One region of the Citrobacter telavivensis genome, then DNA from elsewhere that is predicted to be linked to it. Evidence: predicted binding sites of a transcription regulator. Region 1 holds the regulator's gene; each other region holds the start of a gene.
What was found. Region 1 encodes PurR, which represses purine synthesis genes. Its sites were predicted from a motif close to CANGCAAACGTTTGCNTG; they were not measured.
Positions count from the first base shown of each region.

Region 2: a site for PurR is predicted at 4,051-4,068, ahead of purL (phosphoribosylformylglycinamidine synthase). Genes of this name have one in related genera too.
Region 3: a site for PurR is predicted at 5,255-5,272, ahead of glyA (serine hydroxymethyltransferase). Genes of this name have one in related genera too.

Region 1 is NZ_JBGUBF010000001.1:1,241,255-1,249,422, reverse strand. It holds gene ACERJC_RS06005 (C40 family peptidase) at 1-705, shown strand, start outside; gene sodB (superoxide dismutase [Fe]) at 832-1,413, shown strand; gene ACERJC_RS05995 (MFS transporter) at 1,460-2,626, opposite strand; gene cydH (cytochrome bd-I oxidase subunit CydH) at 2,795-2,884, opposite strand; gene purR (HTH-type transcriptional repressor PurR) at 3,179-4,204, shown strand; gene punR (DNA-binding transcriptional activator PunR) at 4,201-5,133, opposite strand; gene punC (purine nucleoside transporter PunC) at 5,245-6,450, shown strand; gene cfa (cyclopropane fatty acyl phospholipid synthase) at 6,742-7,890, shown strand; gene ACERJC_RS05965 (riboflavin synthase subunit alpha) at 7,929-8,168, opposite strand, start outside.
Region 2 is NZ_JBGUBF010000005.1:26,263-34,430, reverse strand. It holds gene purL (phosphoribosylformylglycinamidine synthase) at 89-3,976, opposite strand; gene mltF (membrane-bound lytic murein transglycosylase MltF) at 4,233-5,783, shown strand; gene tadA (tRNA adenosine(34) deaminase TadA) at 5,799-6,317, opposite strand; gene yfhb (phosphatidylglycerophosphatase C) at 6,345-6,980, opposite strand; gene ACERJC_RS18830 (PTS transporter subunit EIIC) at 6,984-8,168, opposite strand, start outside.
Region 3 is NZ_JBGUBF010000005.1:37,723-45,890, reverse strand. It holds gene ACERJC_RS18900 (DUF5107 domain-containing protein) at 1-1,902, opposite strand, end outside; gene ACERJC_RS18895 (ROK family transcriptional regulator) at 2,016-3,209, shown strand; gene ACERJC_RS18890 (DoxX family protein) at 3,275-3,697, shown strand; gene glyA (serine hydroxymethyltransferase) at 3,884-5,137, opposite strand; gene hmpA (NO-inducible flavohemoprotein) at 5,465-6,655, shown strand; partial or broken gene ACERJC_RS18875 (hypothetical protein) at 6,849-6,965, shown strand; gene glnB (nitrogen regulatory protein P-II) at 6,962-7,300, opposite strand; gene glrR (two-component system response regulator GlrR) at 7,361-8,168, opposite strand, start outside.

The sequences.
Region 1 (8,168 bases):
AGCGACAAAAAGAAAAGTACGGCAACAGCGAAAAAAACGAATAAAACCAGTCAAAAAACCGTTAAGAAAACCACCAGCAAATCCAGTACTAAAACCGCCTCTTCTTCTAAGAAAAAACTTACCGCTCCCGCTAAAGCCAGCAAAACAGCCAGCCGCAAAGGAAAAACCGTCGCGACGAAAAAGACAGCCTCCGTCACCTGGAGCGAAAAATGCACCCCGCGCAAAGGGCACAAACCGACGTGTGTCAAAGTGAAGAGCACAGTGCCAGGCAAGATTGCGGATGCACATAAAGTCAAAGTGCAAAAAGCGACCAGCACGGCGATGAACAAATTAATGAGCCAGATTGGCAAGCCGTACCGCTGGGGAGGCACGTCGCCGCGCACCGGTTTCGATTGCAGCGGTCTGGTTTATTACGCCTATAAAGATCTCGTAAAATTCCGTATTCCGCGCACCGCAAATGAAATGTATCACCTGCGTGATGCCGCACCGATTGACCGTGAAGAATTAAAAAATGGCGATCTGGTGTTCTTCCGCACTCAGGGACGCGGCACCGCCGATCACGTTGGCGTTTATGTCGGCAACGGCAAATTTATCCAGTCGCCGCGCAGCGGCCAGGAAATCCAGATAACGTCGCTCAGCGAAGATTACTGGCAACGCCACTACGTTGGCGCTCGCCGGGTCATGACCCCCAAAACCATTCGTTAAAACTTTACCCTGTTGTTAACGCAACAGGGTAAGTTCATCTTTTGTCTCACCTTTCAATTTGCTACCCTATCCTTACGCACAATAAGGTTATTGCGCGAAATACTATTAATAATAAGGAGAGAAGCAATGTCGTTCGAATTACCTGCACTACCGTATGCCAAAGACGCGCTTGCGCCGCATATTTCCGCCGAAACGCTGGAATATCACTATGGCAAACACCATCAGACCTATGTCACCAACCTGAACAACCTGATCAAAGGCACCGCCTTTGAAGGAAAATCACTGGAAGAGATCGTACGAAGCTCCGAAGGTGGCGTGTTCAACAACGCCGCTCAGGTCTGGAACCACACATTCTACTGGAACTGCCTGGCGCCGAATGCGGGCGGCGAGCCAACCGGTAAACTGGCTGACGCGATTGCCGCCTCTTTCGGCAGCTTTGCGGAGTTCAAAGCGCAGTTTACCGATGCGGCGATCAAAAACTTCGGTTCCGGCTGGACCTGGCTGGTAAAAGGAAAGGATGGCAAGTTGGCTATCGTTTCAACATCTAACGCCGGCACGCCGTTGACCACCGACGCCACCCCGCTGATGACCGTCGACGTGTGGGAGCATGCGTATTACATTGACTACCGCAATGCGCGTCCTGGCTACCTGGAGCACTTCTGGGCGCTGGTGAACTGGGAGTTTGTCGCGAAGAACTTCGCCGCGTAAAAAAGATAACGCAGAAGGGCGTCCCTTCTGCGTTTTTGTTCTGCCGTTAACCTGCGACGCACACCTGTTCAGGCTGTTTTCTCGCCGAGACAAACACCAACAACAGCGCCATACCTGCCACAATCGCCCCCATCACAGGAACAAAACTGTAGCCTAACCCGCCTGAAATCACGGCCCCACCGGCGGCGGCACCCAGTGCATTTCCGAGATTAAAAGCGCCAATATTCACGGAAGACGACAGGCCCGGCGCTTCGTGAGCCACACGCATGACGCGCATTTGCAGCGGAGGCACCACCGCAAAGGTTGCCGCCCCCCAGACCACCATACTGACCGCCGCCCCCAGTTCATTTTGAGCCAACAAGGGGATAGCCAGCATAATCACCATCAGCAGCAGCAAAAAGCCCTTCAGCGTACCGTTAACCGAGCGATCGGCCAGTTTACCGCCGAGGTAGTTACCAATGGAGAAGCCCACGCCAATCAGAACCAGCATCCCGGTCACGAAGGTCGGGGTCGCATGGGTGATGCTTTGCAGGACAGGCGAAATATAGGTATACAGCGTAAACATAGCGCCCGCCCCCAACACGGTAGTCAGCAGCGCGGAGAGCACCTGAGGACGCATTAACACCGCCAGCTCTTTTTTCACTTCCGGACGCGCCCCGGCACCGCCTTTCGGCAACGAGAAAAAGAGACTCAGCATCGAGATAACGCCCAGACCGGCTGTCGCCATAAACGACATTCGCCAGCCGATGGTTTCCCCCAGCCAGGTCGCCGCCGGAACGCCGCCGATATTGGCGATAGTCAGCCCCATAAACATCGTGGCAACGGCGCTGGCCTGTTTGTGCTTCGGCACCACGCTGGCTGCTACAACGGAACCCAGGCCGAAGAACGCGCCATGGTTGAGGCTGGTTAAAATGCGTGACAGCATCAGCGTGGTGTAATCCGGCGAAATCGCCGAGAGCACGTTACCAAGCGTAAAGATAGCCATCAGAAAAATCAGCGCATTACGGCGTCCACGATGTGACAGAAGCAGCGTCATCAGCGGGGCCCCAACCATCACGCCGACGGCATAGGCGCTAATCAACATGCCTGCGGCGGGGATGGACACATCAACGCCACGCGCAATGACGGGCAGCAGCCCCATTGGCGAGAATTCGGTCGTACCGATGCCGAATGCGCCGATGGCCAGCGCCAGTAACGGATAATTAATTTTCATGCAGTGATGACTCCGGCTCTTCGCGATGAGGCGCGAGGCTTAACTAAGAGTCAAAAGCATGACATCAATCACAAAAAAAGAGAAGTTAACAAAAATACAAAAGACTTTTGCAGATTCGATAACAATATGGCGGGAGGTTCGAGGGAGCAGGCACTCCCCCGAGGGAAATCAATGCAGTGCCGCTGTCAGACCGCCAGCAACGATTAAAGCCAGAACAATAAACGTGGTCACTAATGAAAATTTCAGATCGGTGCTCATCAACTTTTCTCCTTTTTATTCCCACACAAAAAGTGATATAGCGCATTTTTGCACACTTGAGTGCAAAAATCTCCCACGATTTAGAGTGATATGTGCTTTTAATACTTCCCCTTTTCGTTAAGATCAGCCAAAATTCGACGCTTACTTGATTAGCGTACCGGCCATTGACCCCTTCCTGACGCTCTGTGGCGTTTTCCCGGCATGCCGCAACCCTGACGTTGCGCACAGGATGATTAAAGGCAAACGTTTACTTAGCATATTTTAATGTTCAGGTTGGGTCTGGAGTGAGATTTAATGGCAACAATTAAAGATGTAGCGAAACGCGCAAACGTTTCCACTACAACCGTATCACACGTAATTAACAAAACGCGTTTCGTCGCTGAAGAAACACGCAATGCAGTGTGGGCGGCAATCAAAGAATTGCACTATTCCCCCAGCGCTGTTGCCCGTAGTCTGAAGGTCAACCATACCAAGTCTATCGGCTTGCTGGCGACCAGCAGCGAAGCCCCCTACTTTGCCGAAATTATCGAAGCCGTTGAAAAGAACTGCTTCCAGAAAGGCTATACCCTGATCCTCGGTAACGTCTGGAACAATCTGGAAAAACAGCGTGCCTATTTGTCCATGATGGCGCAAAAACGCGTTGATGGCCTGCTGGTGATGTGTTCCGAATATCCCGAACCCCTGCTCTCGATGCTGGAAGAGTACCGTCATATCCCGATGGTGGTCATGGACTGGGGCGAAGCCAAAGCCGACTTCACCGATACGGTGATTGATAACGCCTTTGAGGGCGGTTATATGGCTGGCCGTTACCTTGTCGAACGCGGACATCGCGAAATTGGCGTGATCCCGGGACTGATGGAGCGCAACACCGGCGCGGGCCGTCTGGCCGGTTTTATGAAGGCGATGGATGAAGCGCTGATTAAAGTGCCGGAAAACTGGATTGTGCAGGGCGACTTCGAACCGGAATCCGGCTACCGTGCAATGCAGCAAATTCTGTCGCAGGCGCATCGCCCGACGGCGGTCTTCTGTGGCGGCGATATCATGGCAATGGGTGCCCTTTGCGCTGCGGATGAGATGGGCCTGCGCGTACCGCAGGACGTGTCGCTGATAGGCTATGACAATGTGCGCAACGCCCGCTTCTTTACGCCCGCATTGACCACCATCCACCAGCCAAAAGATTCGCTGGGTGAAACGGCCTTTAACATGCTGCTGGACCGTATCGTCAATAAGCGCGAAGAGTCACAGTCCATTGAAGTCCACCCACGCCTGGTGGAGCGCCGCTCCGTTGCGGATGGCCCTTTCCGCGACTACCGCCGTTAAACCTCTTTTGCGGGAGTCTCGTCAGGCTCCCGCAGCCACTCTTTGTTCAGCGTTTCGCTGTCTCCCAGATAGTCCAGCAGCCAGATCAGCGCAGGTGACATATCGTTCTGCTGCCAGGTCAGGCAACAGGCTGCGTCCGGGAAAGGGTTCTCCAGATCCAACGCCACCCACTGCCCCTTATTGAGATACGGCTTGGCAAAATGTGTCGGCACCATGCCGACACAAAGTCCGGCGCTGATACAGGTCGCGGAAGAGTCCCAGTCCGGAACCACCACCCGCTTCTGGTTGTCCAGCAGCCAGGTCACGCGTTTCGGCAGCGTGCGGGAGGTATCTTCCAGTACCAGTGACGGCCAGTTGCGCAACGTGTCATCGCTTAAAGGCCCGCTCATGGCGGCCAGCGGATGTGTGCTGGCAACGACACAACACCAGCTCAGTTTGCCCATATCGCGGAAGGTGTATCGACCTCCTACCGGGATCGCCTGGGTTGCGCCGATAGCGAGTTCAACCCTGCCATCTGACAGCGCGTCCCAGACGCCATTGAACACCTCCTGAAAGACCAGCAGTTCCACGTCATCAAAGTGGCGATAGAAATCGACTATCAGCTGTCTTGTGCGTTCAGGGCGCACGATATTGTCCACCGCGATGGGAAGTTGCCCACGCCAGCCGTTGGCTATCTGCTGACACTGCTGGCGCGTGATCTGCATTTTTTTGATGACAGAGCGGCCCTCTTTCAAAAACCAGGCTCCCGCCGGGGTCAGTACTACATCGCGATGACGACGTTCAAAGAGCGGGACCGCCAGCCACTCTTCCAGTTGCCGGACCGTATAGCTGACCGCTGAGGGCACCCGGTGCAACTCCTGAGCGGCGGAGCTGAAACTCCCGTTGCGCGCCACGGCATCAACGACTTCCAGTGCATATTCTGACCACATAATCTGCCTACAAAATTTTTGAATGCAATAAACAAATATTACCGTTTCACAAGCCGAAATTCACTCCCTACACTCTGCGCCAGTGTTATTCATTAAAATTAGAGAACAACTATGCAACCAGGAAAAGGGTTTTTAGTCTGGCTGGCAGGGCTCAGCGTGTTGGGTTTTCTGGCAACCGACATGTATTTGCCCGCTTTTGCCGCCATTCAATCTGACCTGCAAACACCGGCATCTGCCGTCAGCGCCAGCCTGAGTCTGTTTTTAGCCGGCTTTGCCGTCGCGCAACTGCTTTGGGGCCCGCTCTCGGACCGCTACGGCCGTAAACCGATCCTGCTGCTGGGTCTGTCCATCTTCGCCCTCGGTAGCCTGGGTATGCTGTGGGTCGAAAGCGCGACAGGGCTGTTGGTTCTGCGCTTTATTCAGGCGGTGGGCGTCTGTGCGGCGACCGTCATCTGGCAGGCGCTGGTCACCGATTACTATCCCTCGCATAAAATTAACCGTATTTTCGCGACGATCATGCCGCTGGTCGGACTGTCTCCTGCCCTGGCGCCGTTATTAGGAAGTTGGATCCTGACCCATCTTTCCTGGCAGGCGATCTTTGCCACGTTGTTTTTCATCACGCTGCTGCTGATGCTGCCTGCGCTGTTCTTAAAACCCTCAACCCGGGCGCGAAACGACAGCAAGGATAAATTGACCTTCACCACGCTGCTGCGCGCGAAAGCGTACCGCGGTAACGTCCTGATTTACGCTGCCTGTTCCGCCAGCTTTTTTGCATGGCTGACCGGCTCGCCGTTTATTCTGAGTGAAATGGGCTACAGCCCGGCGGTGATTGGACTGAGCTATGTACCACAAACCATCGCGTTTCTGATTGGGGGCTACGGTTGTCGCGCCGCGCTGCAAAAGTGGCAGGGACAGCAGCTTCTGCCCTGGCTACTGGTCATCTACGCGCTGAGCGTGGTGGCGACGTGGGCGGCAAGCTTTATCCATCACATTTCGCTTGCGGAGATCCTGATCCCGTTCTGTGTAATGGCGATTGCCAACGGGGCTATCTACCCGATTGTGGTTGCGCAGGCGCTGCGTCCTTTCCCGCAGGCAACGGGTCGTGCCGCTGCCCTGCAAAATACCCTGCAGTTGGGTCTGTGCTTCCTGGCAAGTCTGGTGGTCTCCTGGCTTATCAGCACCCCGCTGCTGACCACGACCAGCGTGATGCTGTCGACGGTCATACTGGCTGGACTGGGTTATAAGATGCAGCTGCAAACCTCAAGCGCCAGTGAACAGCCTGATAATCACGGGATTGCCCACAGCGAATCCCATTGATATTATTGATAATCACCCTTAATTAGTCGGCTAACAATTTTTGGTTGAATCATCGATTTTTGAGGCCTATACTAAATTTCGGTTGTTAAAATTACGATAATAATTATGTGCTAACGGGAACCGGAGCGTTCCCGGTTCACCACGGATGGCCTTTTCGGCAAGGGGTCCTCCCTTCCTCTGTTCTACGTCGGATAATAGACTCGCGGAATGATCCCGCGAGATTTCTCACAAAGCCCAAAAAGCGTCTACGCTGTTTTAAGGTTCTGATCACCGACCAGTGATGGAGAAGCTATGAGTTCATCGTGTATAGAAGAAGTCAGCGTACCGGATGACGACTGGTACCGTATCACTAGCGAATTATTAAGCCGCGCCGGTATTGCCATCAACGGCTCTTCACCAGCAGATATACGCGTCAAAAACCCCGATTTTTTCAAACGTGTTTTACAAGAGGGGTCGCTCGGTCTGGGTGAAAGTTATATGGATGGCTGGTGGGAGTGCGATCGACTGGACCAGTTTTTTAGCAAAGTCCTGCGCGCAGGACTGGAAAACCAACTTCCACACCATTTCAAAGATACTCTCCGCATCGCCGGCGCTCGCCTGTTCAATTTGCAAAGTAAAAAACGCGCCTGGATCGTCGGTAAAGAGCATTACGATCTCGGTAACGATCTGTTCAGCCGCATGCTCGACCCGTACATGCAGTATTCCTGCGCTTACTGGAAGGACGCTGACACTCTGGAAGCGGCGCAGCAGGCCAAACTGCGGTTAATCTGCGAGAAGTTGCAACTGCAACCCGGTATGCGGGTGCTGGATATCGGCTGCGGCTGGGGCGGTTTGTCGCACTACATGGCGACGAACTACGACGTTAGCGTGGTTGGCGTGACAATTTCCGCCGAGCAGCAGAAACTGGCGCAGGCGCGCTGTGCGGGACTGGATGTGTCGATTTTGCTGCAGGATTATCGTGACTTGCGCGATCAGTTCGACCGCATTGTGTCAGTAGGTATGTTTGAGCACGTCGGTCCAAAAAACTACCCGACCTATTTCGACGTCGTTGATCGCAACCTGAAACCGGAGGGGTTGTTCCTGCTGCACACCATCGGTTCGAAAAAAACCGACAACAATGTCGATCCGTGGATCAATAAGTACATCTTCCCCAACGGTTGCCTCCCGTCAGTGCGCCAGATAGCTAACGCCAGCGAAGCGCACTTTGTGATGGAAGACTGGCACAACTTCGGCGCGGATTACGACACAACGCTGATGGCGTGGTACGAACGTTTCCTCGCCGCCTGGCCGGAAATTGCCGATAACTATACCGAGCGCTTTAAACGGATGTTCAGCTACTACCTGAACGCCTGCGCCGGTGCGTTTCGCGCCCGCGATATTCAGCTCTGGCAGGTGGTGTTCTCACGCGGCGTCGAAGACGGCCTGCGCGTTGCCCGCTAATCTTCATGCCCCCGCCGTCCTGCGGGGGCTGCGCTGTCTTACGCTTCGCTGGCGGTTTTCACCACCGCAGCTTCACGCGCAGCCAGCACGCGTTCCACCGTATCCACCACGGCCTGCGTTTGCGGGTCGATTTCGATATTGACGCGCGCGCCCAGTTTCTTTCTCCCAAGCGTCGTGCGTTCCAGTGTTTCCGGAATAAGATGTACGCAAAAGCGCGTCGCAGTCACTTCGCCAACGGTCAGGCTGATCCCGTCAATGCCAATGAATCCTTTGTACAG
Region 2 (8,168 bases), on a different contig from region 1:
TTGTACGTACAGGAAATCAAAAAAGAACCTGCACCTGCCATAAAAAAAGCCCGGTAACGTCCACCGGGCTTTGATCATGACGAGTACCTTACCCCAACTGCTGGCGCGCATTGCGGAAGATACGCATCCACGGACCGTCTTCACCCCAGTTTTCCGGGTGCCATGAGTTACTGACGGTACGGAACACGCGTTCCGGGTGCGGCATCATGATGGTCACGCGACCATTTTCGGTGGTCACCGCGGTAATGCCGTTTGGCGAACCGTTCGGGTTAGCCGGGTAAGTTTCCGTGACGTTGCCGAAGTTATCGACGAAGCGCAGCGCGACCAGGCCTTTGCTTTCCAGTGCCGCCAGATGAGCAGCGTCGCGAACTTCAACACGCCCTTCCCCGTGCGAGACGGCGATAGGCATCATTGACCCGACCATTCCCTGCAACAGCAGAGACGGGCTCTGGGTCACTTCGACCAGGCTGAAGCGGGCTTCAAAGCGATCCGAATGGTTACGCACAAAACGCGGCCACAGGTCGCTGCCAGGGATCAGCTCGCGCAAGTTCGACATCATCTGGCAGCCGTTGCACACCCCCAGCGCCAGCGTTTGTGGGCGATGGAAGAAGGTTTCAAACTCATCGCGCACGCGGTTGTTGAACAGAATAGATTTCGCCCAGCCCTCACCCGCGCCCAGCACGTCACCATAAGAGAAACCGCCGCAGGCCACCAGCGCCTGGAAGTTACCCAGACCGGTACGGCCACCGAGCAGATCGCTCATGTGTACGTCAATCGCGTCAAAACCGGCACGCTGGAACGCCGCGGCCATTTCTACGTGGGAGTTCACCCCCTGCTCACGCAGCACCGCCACTTTCGGACGTGCACCGGTCGCAATGTAAGGCGCGGCGATATCTTCATTGATATCAAACGTCAGCTCCACGCTGAGGCCCGGATCGGCATCGTTGGTTTTGGCGTCGTGCTCCTGATCGGCACACTCCGGGTTATCACGCAGACGCTGCATCTGCCAGGTGGTTTCTGCCCACCAGATTCGCAGTGTGGTGCGGCTTTCGCTGAAGACGACCTGACCGTTGGCTTCGATAACAAAACGGTCGCCCTCGACGGCCTGCCCCAGGTAATGGACGCAATCGCCAAGACCGTGTTGCGCCAGCAGCGCTTCCACCGCCTCGCGATCCCCTGTGCGAACCTGAATAACCGCGCCCAGTTCTTCGTTAAACAGCGCCGCCAGACGATCGTCACCCAGGGCCGCGATATCCGCCTGAATACCACAGTGACCGGTAAAGGCCATTTCAGCCAGAGTCACCAGCAGGCCGCCGTCGGAGCGGTCGTGATAGGCCAGCAGTTTACGTTGCGCCACCAGCGCCTGCATTGCGTCGTAGAAGCCTTTCAGTTGCGCGACATCGCGCACGTCTGCCGGTGTATCGCCAAGCTGACGATAGACCTGCGCCAGCGCTGTGGCACCCAGCGCATTGTGGCCACGACCCAGGTCGATCAGCAGCAGCGCGTTGTCTTCGGTCGAAAGCTGCGGGGTGATGGTATGGCGTACATCTTCCACGCGGGCAAAAGCGGAAATCACCAGCGACAGCGGCGAGGTCATTTCGCGCTGTTCGTTGCCTTCCTGCCAGCGGGTTTTCATCGACATGGAGTCTTTGCCCACCGGAATGGTCAGACCCAGCGCCGGGCAGAGTTCTTCACCGACCGCTTTCACCGCTTCATACAGACCCGCATCTTCCCCCGGGTGACCGGCTGCGGCCATCCAGTTGGCGGAAAGCTTAATGCGTTTGATATCGCCAATCTGCGTTGCCGCAATGTTGGTCAGCGCTTCGCCGACCGCCAGACGGGCAGAGGCGGAGAAGTCGAGCAGTGCTACCGGCGCACGTTCACCGATCGACATCGCTTCGCCGTAGTAGCTGTCGAGGCTGGCGGTGGTCACCGCGCAGTTAGCCACCGGCACCTGCCACGGACCGACCATCTGATCGCGGGATACCATCCCGGTCACGGTACGGTCGCCAATGGTCACCAGGAAGGTTTTTTCCGCCACCGTCGGCAGATGCAGAACGCGTTTTACGGCATCCGCGATGGTGATGTCCGCGCGGTTCAGCGCCTCGCCTTTCGCCTTCAGCGTCTGGACGTCGCGGGTCATCTTCGGCGTTTTGCCGAGCAGTACGTCAAGCGGCAGGTCGATAGGCTGATTGTCGAAGTGACGGTCGTTTAACGACAGATGCAGCTCTTCGGTCGCCTCGCCAATCACCGCATACGGCGCGCGCTCGCGCTTGCACAGCTCGTCAAATAACGGCAGTTGATCCGCCGCAACGGCCAGCACATAACGTTCCTGGGACTCGTTGCACCAGATCTCCAGCGGGCTCATTCCTGGTTCATCGCTGAGGATGTCACGCAGTTCAAATTTACCGCCGCGTCCGCCGTCGCTGACCAGTTCAGGCATGGCGTTCGACAGACCGCCCGCGCCGACGTCGTGGATAAACAGGATCGGGTTGGCGTCGCCCAACTGCCAGCAGCGGTCGATAACCTCCTGACAGCGGCGTTCCATCTCCGGGTTATCACGCTGGACGGAGGCAAAATCGAGATCCGCGTCAGACTGGCCGGACGCCATGGAGGACGCCGCGCCGCCGCCCAGGCCGATGTTCATCGCCGGGCCGCCGAGGACAATCAGCTTCGCCCCAACGACTATTTCGCCTTTCTGCACGTGATCGGCGCGGATATTACCGATCCCACCCGCCAGCATGATCGGCTTATGATAACCGCGCAGCTCTTCGCCATTGTGGCTGTTCACTTTTTCTTCGTAAGTCCGGAAATAGCCGTTGAGCGCCGGACGACCAAATTCGTTGTTAAACGCCGCGCCGCCCAGCGGGCCTTCGGTCATGATATCCAGCGCGGTCACAATGCGCTCCGGCTTGCCGAAGTCTTCTTCCCACGGCTGCTCAAAACCCGGAATACGCAGGTTAGAGACCGAGAAACCGACCAGACCCGCTTTTGGCTTCGCGCCGCGTCCGGTAGCCCCTTCATCACGAATTTCGCCGCCGGAACCGGTCGCCGCCCCCGGCCACGGGGAGATCGCCGTCGGGTGGTTATGGGTTTCCACCTTCATCAGGATATGCGCCGGCTCCTGGTGGAAGTCGTAGCGTCCGGTCGCGTGGTCGGCAAAGTAACGACCCACTTCAGACCCTTCCATCACCGCCGCGTTGTCTTTATAAGCGGAAAGCACGTGATCCGGGGTGGTCTCAAAGGTGTTTTTGATCATCTTGAACAGCGACTTCGGCTGTTGCTTGCCATCAATAACCCAGTCAGCGTTGAAAATCTTGTGACGGCAGTGCTCAGAGTTCGCCTGCGCAAACATGTAGAGTTCAATATCGTTCGGGTTGCGCCCCAGTCGGGTAAACGCGTCCTGCAGATAATCAATTTCGTCATCCGCCAGCGCCAGACCGAGACGCAGGTTAGCGTCAATCAACGCCTGACGGCCTTCACCCAGCAGGTCAACGCTTGCAACCGGCGCAGGCTGATGGTGGGCAAACAGTTTTTCCGCGTCGGTTAATGAAGAGAACACCGTCTCCATCATTCGATCGTGTAGTTCAGCGGCAACCTGCTGCCACTGTTCAGCGGTCAGCGTGGAGGCCTCAACATAATAAGCGACGCCGCGTTCCAGACGGTCAATCTGTTGCAGACCGCAGTTATGGGCGATGTCCGTCGCTTTGGAAGACCAGGGGGAGATGGTGCCAGGACGAGGCGTCACCAGCAGCAGTTTCCCTTCCGGGGTGTGGCTGCTCAGGCTGGGGCCGTATTTCAGCAGACGGGCAAGCTGCGCGTGCTCATCCTCGTTCAACGGGGCGTTCAGGTCAGCGAAATGGACGTACTCGGCGTAAATATTGCTTACCTGGAGGTTGGCAGCCTGAAAACGTGCCAGCAGTTTGTTAATACGGAATGCGGACAGTGCAGGCGAACCACGCAGAATTTCCATCATAAGTCTCTCGTCTTCTAAGCTTTCGGTGTGCCCAAGTGGGGAAACGGGCGTCATTATAAAGAATCTGAGCCGCCGACGAAACCGTTTGCGTCGAAATAAAATCACCCCGCATTGTTGTCATACGATGCTATCGATAGCGCTAATTAGTTGCCAACTGGCGCAAGTTTAAGCAAAATGCCGCTCATTGATGAATAATCCTGGTCTTTCTATTTCTTTTCCCATCCTGAGGCAACGCACGGTTCAGAGAATTAACTAATTGAAAAAATTAAAGATTAATTATCTGTTCATCGGCATACTGACGCTGTTGCTGGCGGCGGCCCTCTGGCCCTCAATCCCCTGGTTCGGTAAAGCTGATAATCGTATCGCCGCGATCCAGTCGCGGGGAGAGTTGCGCGTGAGCACCATTGAGTCGCCGCTCACCTGGTCAAAACTTAACGGTAAGCCGTACGGGCTCGATTATGAGCTGGCGCAGCAGTTCGCCAGCTATCTGGGCGTAAAGCTGAAGATTACCGTACGCCAGAACATCAGCCAGTTGTTTGACGACCTCGATAATGGCAACGCCGACCTGCTGGCGGCCGGGCTGGTCTACAACAGCGAACGGGTGAAAAACTATCAGCCGGGGCCAACCTACTATTCAGTATCCCAGCAACTGGTCTACAAAGTGGGCCAGTATCGTCCCCGCTCGTTGGGCAGCGTGACGGAAAGTCAGCTCACCATCACCCCAGGACATGTGGTGGCGAACGATCTGCAAACCCTGAAACAGACAAAATACCCTGAACTGAGCTGGCGGATCGACGAGAAAAAAGGCTCAACTGAACTGCTTGATGCGGTGATTGCCGGTCAACTGGATTACACCATCGCCGACTCTGTCGCCATCAGCCTTTACCAGCGCGTCCACCCCGAACTTGCCGTTGCGCTGGACGTCACCGACGAACAGCCGGTGACCTGGTTTAGCCCGCTGGATAATGACAACTCGCTATCTGCCGCCCTGCTCGATTTCTTCAACGGCATGAATGAAGACGGCTCACTGGCACGTCTCGAAGAAAAGTATCTTGGGCACGGCGATGATTTTGACTATGTCGATACCCGCACCTTTCTGCGCGCGGTTGACGCCATGCTCCCCGACCTGAAACCGCTGTTTGAGAAATACGCCCAGGAGATTGACTGGCAGCTGCTTGCCGCAATTGCCTGGCAGGAATCACACTGGGATCCGCAGGCCACATCGCCCACCGGCGTGCGCGGCATGATGATGCTCACTAAGAACACCGCGCAAAGTCTGGGTCTGACCGACAGGACCGATCCTGAGCAGAGCATCAGCGGTGGGGCGCGCTATTTACAGGACATGATGAGTAAAGTGCCGGACACCGTGCCGGAAAACGAGCGCATCTGGTTTGCGCTGGCGGCCTACAACATGGGTTATGCGCATATGCTTGATGCGCGGGCGCTGACGGCCAAGACGAAGGGCAATCCGGACAGTTGGGCGGACGTCAAACAGCGCCTGCCCATGCTCAGTCAAAAACAGTATTACAGCAAGCTGACCTATGGCTATGCGCGCGGACATGAAGCCTACGCCTATGTTGAGAACATCCGTAAGTATCAGATAAGCCTGCTGGGCTATTTGCAGGAGAAAGAAAAGCAGCTGGCAGAAGAGATGAAACTGGCTGAAGAGTATCCGGTCGTTTCGCCGACAGATTTTGGCAAACAGCGACGACCACTCGTCGCCTTCCTGTCGCAATCGTCATCTGGCTATCTGACGCACTCTCCATCACTGCTGCGTTTACCGCAGAAGAAAGAAGAGAAGAAGTAAACAGAGCCGCAATGGTTACTGACCTGCGGCTTTCTTCAACGCTTTGATCTCCTGACGGCGCATGCGGAAAAAATCGCTGAGCAGCGTCGCACACTCCTCACGCAGTATCCCCTCAGTGACCTCAACGCGATGATTCATTCCCGGATGATGAAGGACATCCATCAGCGAACCGGCTGCACCGGTTTTTGCATCACGCGCGCCGAATACCACGTGACGAATGCGACTGTGCACCATCGCACCCGCGCACATGACGCACGGTTCAAGGGTCACGTACAGCGTCGCATCAATCAGACGATAGTTTTGCTGGACCAGGCCGCCCTGGCGCAGCGCCATGATCTCTGCGTGCGCGGTGGGATCGTGATGGCCAATCGGGCGGTTCCACCCCTCGCCAATCACGCGATTGTTGTGCACCAATACGGCACCGACCGGGACCTCTCGTTCATCCCAGGCGCGCTTCGCCAGCGTTAACGCGTGACGCATCCAGTATTCGTGGCTAAATTCAACATCTGACAAAGGGAGTACTCCGGTAATCATAGCGGGCGCATTATACTATGATTTCAACTATTCCAGTTGCTGGAGTTCTCCACGAGGCGTAACGCGCCAGCGGTGCTGACAAAAATAGAGCAGCGGGTTGTCCTGATTACTGTCGCTGTAGCCGCTGTAAAGGCGCAGCGGCGTGCCGATCTTACGTTCAAGCTGAGCCACTTTTTCGTGTCCCAGACAGCGCAGGGTCAGCACCCAACCGCCGTATCCTCGCGTCATCTGACTGGCGATCAGATTCACGCGCGGCAGCCACGGCGTATCAATGTAGACCTGTTCCACCAGCGACTGCGGCGAACCGGTGATGAGCCAGATATCGGCATCAGAACTGAGCAGATAGGTGGTCAGACGTTCCTGCACCTGAGGAAACGCCGTGACGTTCTGTCGAAACCAGCGGACAAAATCGGCCTGTCTGGCCTGCAAACGAGCCTCGCGATGACCGAAGGTACACCCCCACAGCAGCAGACTCATCGGCCAGCGCGCGGCGCGCCCTTTGATCAGTAATGCGCCAACGATCACCGGCAACAACGGCAGCACGAGCAGCGCATTCAGCGGCTGGCGACGCAACAGATAGCGCAGGAAACTGCCGAACATATCCTGCTGATGTAACGTACCATCCAAATCAAAAAAAACGACACGACGCGCGTGATTGGTCAAACCTTACTCCTCGGGATCGTTGAATCCTAACAGCCAGGTAAACAAAAACCCGGCTATGACTGCTACTAAATAGCCTAACAGATAGAACATCACTTTTCCGGCAACAATCGTTAACGCCAGCGGCAATCCGGAAATGCCAAAGGTGATAACGGTTGCGACCTTCCAGTAGCTGATCAGCGCCCCGCCTACCGCGCCGCCCAGGCAGGCCCCCATGAACGGCTTGCCCAGCGGTAACGTGACGCCAAAAATCAGCGGTTCGCCAATCCCGAGTAATCCTACCGGTAATGCCCCCTTAATCACTTTTTTCAGCCGCGCGTTACGGGTTTTCATCAGCACGGCAATCGCCGCCCCCACCTGCCCGACGCCTGCCATCGCCAGAATGGGAAAGAGCGCGTTGTAGCCGTGAGCCTGCACCAGCTCGACGTGAATTGGCACCAGTCCCTGATGCAGCCCCGTCAGCACCAGCGGCAGGAATGTTCCCGCCAGGACCGCGCCCCCCAGCAAGCCGCCGCGATCGATAGCCCAGGACGCGCCTTGGGCTATCGATTCTGAAATCCAGCCGCCCAGCGGTTGCAGCGCCACAATCGCAATCGTGCCGGTGATGATCGTCGTCAGCAGCGGATTGAGGATCAGCTCCAGTGAACCGGGCAATATCTCGCGGAACTTACGCTCGATCCAGCACATCAGCGCCACCACCAGCAGCACGGCGATAACCCCACCGCGACCTGGCTGCAACGCTTCGCCAAAGAGGGTAATTTGCGCCAGTTGCGGACTCGACAGGATGCCCGCCATCACGCCCCCCATCGCCAGCGAACCGCCGAAGACTTTGGCAGTATTCACCCCCACCAGAATGTTCATGATGGCAAAGACCGCACTGCCGAAGATCCCCATCAGCCCCAGCATATTGGGATAATGGGTGGCGAAATCACCGACGATATCCGGGCGCTTGAGAATGTTAATAATGCCGGTGATTAAACCGGAAGCGATAAACGCCGGGATCAGGGGAATAAAAACGTTCGCCAGTTTGCGTAGCGCATCGCTCATGGGCGCTTTGTACTTCGCTTTCGCCTGCGATTTCGTGCGCTCAATATCATCGCCGACCGGGCGCGCTCCCCCTTCTGTCAGTAGTGAACGCATGGCATCAACGACCTTTGCCGCCTTGCCGGGCCCGACGATAAGCTGATGCTG
Region 3 (8,168 bases), on a different contig from region 1:
GAGCGGATAGTCATGGAGCTGCTGTTCGATGTACTTCAACGCCTCTGATGTGCGCCCCAACGCTGCCAGCACCAGCGCTTTCAGCCCCATCGCCAGGTTGTTGCTGCCGTTAAAACGCAGACTCTGCGTCACTTTTTCCAATGCATCCGCCTGGTCGCCGCGCGCCATCGCGATCCTCGCCAGAGCCCAGAAGGCCGCATCGCGACAGTTTCCACTCCAGCTCGCCTTGTAGTAATGCTCCCAGGCCTGTTCGCAATCGCCCTGGCGCTCCAGCGCAGTGGCCAACAACATACTGGCTTCGCCATCGCGCGGGTTTTTGTTCAGGTGATGCGCTCGCTGTAATGCTGCTCTCGCACAGCGTTCAGCCTGCGTCCAGTCAGCCTGGTTCAGCGCCAGCGTCCCCAATGCGACGTTGTTGCGGTAATCCAGCGGATCAATCGCTAACGCCCGGCGATAGTAATCCCCGGCGTAACGACTGGCATGGTTGTACTGCTCCAGATGCTGACCGATAAAGTAGAGTTCATCCGTGTTAGACAACGCCTCCGGTTGTGCGGGGGCCGTTGCCGCCGAAGGTAGCGGCAGATCGTCAGCAATATGCTCTTCGTATCGCAGCAGCGTCTGACCGTCGTGACGCGTGACCGTCATGGCGATCCGCGTATAGCCCGAATCGGCAAGCGTCGTCAGCCAGTGTTCCCCCGGTGCCAGCGTCAGCGTGGTTTCGAAGAAAGGCCCGCGGTCTGCGCTGAGCGTCACCCGCACGTCATGTAATGGCGCAACGGCATAGACGCCGACGGACAGATGGTTTTCATCACGCACCAGTCGCAGCGCCAGGTCAGTGCTGGCGTTTTGCACCGTCCCTAATTCGCTATACGGCAGGAAGTTCTGAACGAACACCTTCTCTTCGTAAGGCGCAAGCCAGGTGAAATCAGGCTGGTTGTCGGTAAACACCCCGGTCATTAATTCGATGTACGGACCATTTTCATCGGTCAGGTTGCGATCCCAGGCGACACCGAAATCCCCGTAGCCCCAGCTCCACTGTTTTTTTCCCGGCGAGATATGATGATCGGCAACGTGCAACAGTCCGCCGCGCTCGCCGTGATGCCAGGCACCGACAAAGTCGTAGTCCGATTTTTCCGCCATGTACGAAGTCGGCACCGGCACATTCTTGTAGCGGGAGATATCCACCCCCGCCGAGTAATCGACTTTGTAATAGGTGCCCGTGGCGATCGGAAAAGCGGAAACATCGCGCTTGCCGTGATCGAATACCGCCGTAACATCAGGTGGGAACACGCTTTGATGATCGTCGCCGCCCTTCACCGCCGGGTTCGCCCACCATAAAAAGTGGCGCGGCGTGGCGTTGCCGTTGAAGACTTTACCGGTAATTTCTATCAGCGCGCGATCCGGGTAGAGGGTGAATCCGGTCATCACCTGTAGGCCGCGCATCGGCTCCACTTCGCCCATCCAGACGGTTTGCTCACCGTGCTCCCCTGCCCGCTGCGTAAAATCCACCGGCATAAAAGTGGTGGGACGATGGTGCTGCGGCCAGTTAAATTCGATCCCACCCGAGATCCACGGCCCCAACAGACCAACCAGCGCGGGTTTCACCACCTCGTTGTAATAGACAAAATCGCGCTGCTGTACTTTGTCATACGCGCGGTGAATACGCCCACCCAGTTCTGGTAACAGCATGACGCGGATAAAATCGTTTTCCATCCACACGGCCTGGTAATCGCGCATCTCGCGTTTGCCGGTCAGGGTGTCGATCACGCCATAAGGGTAAACCGCCCCTGAAGAACCCTGATAAACCCGTTTTTCCAGGAACATTGGATTGGTGTCTTCCTCACCCACCGTCCAGGTCGGTAATGAGAGGGTCTCCTGCCAGACCTTAACTGAACCGTACATGCTGCCTCCACTCAATAAACAAAAGTAAAATGTCGTCTTGTGGCTATTGTGTGGCAGTTAACTGGCGGTAAAATGCGCAATGCTCACGCAATATAGTTAAGGGAGTTAAGTGTATGCAGCGTTCGGGATTCAATAACGCCCGGGTCAGACAGGCGAATAAACAGATCTTTCTGTCGCATTTGTGGCGCGAAAAGCAGCTCAGTAAATCGCAGCTGGCGCAGCTCACCGGCCTGTCGATTCCGGCGGTGAGTAACATTCTTGAAGAGTTGCTGGATGAAGGCCGGATTTACCACTCCCGGGAAACGCTAAGCCAGCGCGGGCTCAGCAGCGGGAGTTTTCATCTGCCGGAACGGGGCGCGTGGACGCTGTGTATGAACGTCACCCCCACCAGCCTGACCAGCCAACTTGCCGATGCCCGACTGATGGCGGTTGGCGACTGGCAGCACGAGGTGATCAACGCCGCAACGCCTGAAGCGCTGCTCGCGGCGATTGCCAGCCACTGGCGGCGCTGGCGTCAGCGCTATCCCGACATCACAATCAACCTGGCGCTGGGCGTCCACGGTCAGGTGGATCCGATCACCGGCGCGTCGAAAACCATGCCGCAGGCACCGTGGAAAACGCCAGTGGAAATAAAGTATCTGCTGGAGGAGCGGCTCGGCATACAGGTCCGTCTGGACAACGACTGTGTGATGTTGGCGCTAGCGGAAAAATGGCAAAACCCGGCAGCCAATGAAGATTTCTGCGTCATCAACGTCGACTACGGTATTGGGTCCTCTTTCGTTATCAACGAACAGATTTATCGCGGCAGTCTGTACGGCAGCGGTCAGATTGGTCATACCATCGTTAACCCCGACGGCATCGCCTGCGACTGTGGCCGTTATGGCTGTCTGGAAACCGTCGCCTCACTGAGCGCATTGAAAAAGCAGGCCAGAGTCTGGATGAAGGCGCAGCCGGTGCCGGGAAGGGATCCGGAAACGCTGACCACGGATATGCTAATCGATGCCTGGCGCAGGGGTGATGTGCGCATTCAGGCGTGGGTGGAGCATGCCGCCAGCGCGATTGGTCTAAGCCTGTATAACTTTCTCAATATCCTGAATATTAATCAGATCTGGTTGTACGGGCGCAGTTGCGCCTTCGGTGAACCCTGGCTCAACACGCTAAGACAACAGACGGGATTTAATCCTTTCGATCACGGAGATAACCCGCGAGCAAAAGCGACACAGATTGGCTTTGGTACGCTGACTCGCGCCCAGCAGTTGATGGGAATTGGCTATCTGTACGTTGAGTCGCAGCTAAACGACATTTAGCCAATGGCGAGGCGGGCCGTTGTGTATTAATTTTAAAGTACGTTACTCATGTCAATGAGCCTGCTATGAACACGTTACGTTATTTTGAGTTCGGTGAATCACGCCATCTGTTTTTACTGATTGCCCGCATTGCGCTGACGGTTCTGTTTATTATTTTTGGCTTTCCTAAGCTGACGGGTTTCGACGGCACCGTACAGTACATGACCTCTCTCGGTACGCCTGCGCCAATGCTGGCGGCCATTATTGCCGTCGTCATGGAGGTTCCCGCAGCGATACTGATTGTACTGGGCTTTTTTACTCGCCCGCTGGCAATCCTCTTCGTTTTTTATACGCTGGGTACGGCAGTAATCGGCCATCATTTCTGGAATATGACCGGTGATGCGGTCGGTCCGAATATGATTAATTTCTATAAGAATGTCAGCATTGCCGGGGGGTTTTTGTTATTAGCCGTGACTGGTCCGGGGGCGATATCGGTAGACAGGCGTTAGACCGTCGCCCGATGGCGCTTCGCTTATCGGGCCTACAAAACCATTGATATCGCAGGTTTTTGTAGGTCGGGTAAGCGTAGCGCCACCCGACAATTCATGTGTCGAAGATGTACCAATTTCGTCTGCAGGATGTTTGTCATCAATCAAAAAGGCCGCTCGCGCGGCCTTTTTGACTTCTGCGATAACTTATGCGTAAACCGGGAAGCGTGCGCAGATATCCAGAACTTTACCTTTGATGCGCTCAATCACCGCTTCATCATTGATGTTGTCCAGCACATCACACATCCAGCCTGCCAGCTCTTTCGCTTCCGCTTCTTTAAAGCCGCGACGCGTGATAGCCGGAGAACCGATACGGATACCGGAAGTGACGAACGGGCTTTTCGGATCGTTCGGCACGCTGTTTTTGTTCACCGTGATGTTGGCACGACCCAGCGCGGCGTCAGCTTCTTTACCGGTCAGATTTTTGTCCACCAGATCCAGCAGGAACAGGTGGTTCTCAGTACCGCCGGACACGACTTTGTAGCCACGATTCAGGAATACTTCCACCATCGCTTTGGCGTTTTTCGCAACCTGTTGCTGGTAGACTTTGAACTCTGGCTCCATGGCTTCTTTCAGCGCCACGGCTTTACCCGCGATAACGTGCATCAGCGGGCCGCCCTGCGCGCTTGGGAAAACGGCAGAGTTCAGTTTTTTGTACAGCTCTTCGTCACCGCCTTTCGCCAGGATCAGGCCACCGCGCGGGCCAGCCAGCGTTTTGTGGGTGGTGGTGGTCACAACGTGAGCATGCGGAACCGGGTTCGGGTAAACGCCTGCGGCGATAAGACCCGCGACGTGCGCCATATCGACGAACAGGTATGCGCCAATGCTGTCAGCGATTTCACGCATTTTTGCCCAATCAACCACGCCGGAATAGGCAGAGAAGCCGCCGATGATCATCTTCGGTTTGTGGGTCTGAGCCAGCTGCGCCATCTCTTCGTAGTCAATTTTACCGGACTCATCAATACCGTAAGGCACGATGTTGTACAGTTTGCCAGAGAAGTTAACCGGGGAGCCGTGAGTCAGGTGACCGCCTTGCGCCAGGTTCATACCCAGAACGGTATCACCCGGTTGCAGCAGCGCGGTATAGACGGCGAAGTTAGCCTGGGAGCCAGAGTGCGGTTGCACGTTAGCGTAGTCTGCGCCAAACAGTTCTTTCGCGCGGTCAATCGCCAGTTGCTCAACGATATCCACGTATTCGCAGCCGCCGTAGTAGCGCTTGCCCGGATATCCTTCAGCGTATTTGTTAGTCAGCTGAGAGCCCTGCGCCTGCATGACGCGCGGACTGGTGTAGTTTTCGGAGGCGATCAGTTCGATGTGCTCTTCCTGACGTACTTTTTCCTGCTCCATAGCCTGCCACAGTTCGGCATCATAATCGGCAATGTTCATTTCACGCTTTAACATCCGCATCTCCTGACTCAGCTAACGATAGAATTTTTGGCCTTAAAAGGCGGTCCTGTTGGACAACGGGCAACAGTATAACTGAATCATTCTGCGATAACAGGTCTTGACAAAGGAATTTACGCAAACGATTACCTTCACACGACACAAGGCTTTGCCGAATGAAGACCTTACAAATTTCAACGGATTTCTTTTCAGGTTTGTGATGCAGATTTTTCACGTTGTCGCTTTTAAAACGCAAAGCGTCAAAGAACCATTTACAGTGCAGGGGTATTTTTTATAAGATGCATTTGACATACATCATTAAAAGTTCACATAAAGGAAGACCGTATGCTTGACGCTCAAACCATCGCCACTGTAAAAGCCACCATTCCCCTGCTGGTTGAAACGGGCCCCAAACTGACCGCCCATTTTTACGATCGCATGTTTGCTCATAATCCTGAACTCAAAGAAATTTTTAACATGAGTAACCAGCGTAATGACTCCCAGCGTGAAGCCCTGTTCAATGCCATTGCCGCCTATGCCAGCAACATTGAAAATCTGCCTGCCCTGCTGCCTGCGGTCGAAAAAATCGCCCAGAAGCACACCAGCTTCCAGATCAAACCAGAACAGTACAACATTGTCGGAACCCATCTGCTGGCGACCCTGGACGAAATGTTCAACCCGGGCCAGGAAGTGCTGGAGGCGTGGGGCAAAGCCTACGGCGTGCTGGCTAACGTCTTTATCAATCGCGAAGCGCAAATCTACCGTGAAAACGCCAGTAAAACCGGCGGCTGGGAAGGCACACGTCCGTTTCGGATCGTGGCGAAAACCCCGCGCAGCGCACTGATTACCAGCTTTGAATTTGAACCGGTGGACGGTGGCGCCGTGGCTGACTACCAGCCAGGCCAGTATCTGGGCGTCTGGCTGAAACCGGAAGGTTTTCCGCATCAGGAAATTCGTCAGTATTCTCTGACCCGTAAAGCGGAGGGTAAAGGTTACCGCATTGCCGTTAAGCGTGAAGAGGGTGGTCAGGTCTCCAGTTGGCTGCACAATCAGGCGCGCGTTGGCGACGTGGTGCATTTAGCGGCGCCGGCTGGCGATTTCTTTATGGCGGTTGACCACGACACGCCGGTTTCGCTGATTTCTGCCGGTGTCGGTCAAACGCCGATGCTGGCAATGCTGGATACGCTGGCCAACGCGCAGCACAGCGCCCAGGTCAACTGGTTCCACGCCGCAGAAAACGGCGATGTGCATGCGTTTGCCGATGAGGTAAACGAACTGGGTAAAACGTTGCCGAACTTTACCGCGCACACCTGGTACCGCGAACCGAGCGAAACGGATCGCGCTAACGATGCCTTTGACAGCGAAGGTCTGATGGATCTGAAGGCGATGAAAGCGGCTATCGATATTCCGGGAATGCAGTTCTATTTGTGCGGTCCGGTGGGCTTTATGCAGTTTGCCGCGAAGCAGCTTGTTGAACTGGGTGTGAATAACGAAAACATTCATTACGAATGCTTCGGCCCGCATAAGGTCTTGTAATTACGTCATACCTGATGGCGCTGCGCTTATCAGGCCTACGGGATGTTGTAGGCCGGATAAGGTCTTGTAATTACGTCATGCCTGATGGCGCTGCGCTTATCAGGCCTACGGGATATTGTAGGCCGCATAAGGTCTTGTAATTCCGTCATGCCTGATGGCGCTACGCTTATCAGGCCTACGGGATGTTGTAGTCCGGATAAGGTCTTGTAATCACGTCATGCCTGATGGCGCTGCGCTTATCAGGCCTGCGGGATGTTGTAGGCCGGATAAGGCGTTCACGCCGCCATCCGGCAAGCACGGCGCGGCTTAAATTGCCGCGTCGTCTTCTTCACCGGTACGGATACGTACCACGCGTGCCACATCAAAGACGAAAATCTTACCGTCGCCAATTTTGCCCGTCTGCGCCGTACGGATAATGGTATCGACGCAGGTTTCAACGATATCGTCCGGCACGACGATTTCAATTTTGACCTTCGGCAGAAAATCCACCATATATTCCGCGCCACGGTACAGCTCGGTATGCCCTTTCTGACGCCCAAAGCCTTTCACTTCGGTGACGGTCATACCGGTGATCCCTACCTCAGCCAGCGCTTCACGCACATCATCGAGCTTGAAGGGTTTAATAATCGCATCAATCTTTTTCATGCTAGTCCTTGAAAAGGTCGCCTGTCTTTTAATCGGATAAACGTAACATATTACGCTGACTTATTCTTTGAAATCGTTTGCATCCAGCTCATGGCGCGACAGTAGCTTATAAAACTCCGTACGGTTACGGCCCGCCATTCTTGCCGCATGCGTGACATTGCCTCGGGTGATTTGCAGCAATTTGCGCAGATAGTTCAGCTCAAATTGATTACGCGCTTCGACAAAGGTCGGCAGTGCAGTATTTTCCCCTTCCAGCGCCTGCTCCACCAGAGCATCGCTGATCACCGGCGAGGAGGTCAGTGCCACACACTGTTCGATCACGTTCACCAACTGACGCACGTTGCCAGGCCAACTGGCGGTCATCAGCCGCTTCATTGCATCCGTCGAAAACGCGCGCACAAACGGCTTATGCCGCTCCGCCGACTGGCGCAGCAGATGATTCGCCAACAGTGGAATATCTTCCGTTCGCTCCGCCAGGGCCGGGATCTTCAGACTGACCACATTGAGGCGGTAGTATAAATCTTCGCGAAATTCGCCGCGCGCCATCGCTTTCGGCAGATCGCGATGGGTTGCCGAGATGATGCGCACATCAATATCGATATCGCGGTTGCTGCCAAGCGGTCTGACTTTACGTTCCTGCAAGACGCGAAGCAGTTTGACCTGTAACGGCGCAGGCATATCGCCAATCTCGTCAAGAAACAGCGTCCCGCCTTCCGCCGCCTGAAACAGCCCTTCACGGTTGCTCACCGCGCCGGTAAACGCACCGCGTGAGTGGCCGAATAGCTCCGACTCCAGCAGTTGTTCCGGTAGTGCGCCGCAGTTGATGGCGATAAACGGTTTGCTGCTGCGCGGGCTGGCATTGTGGATA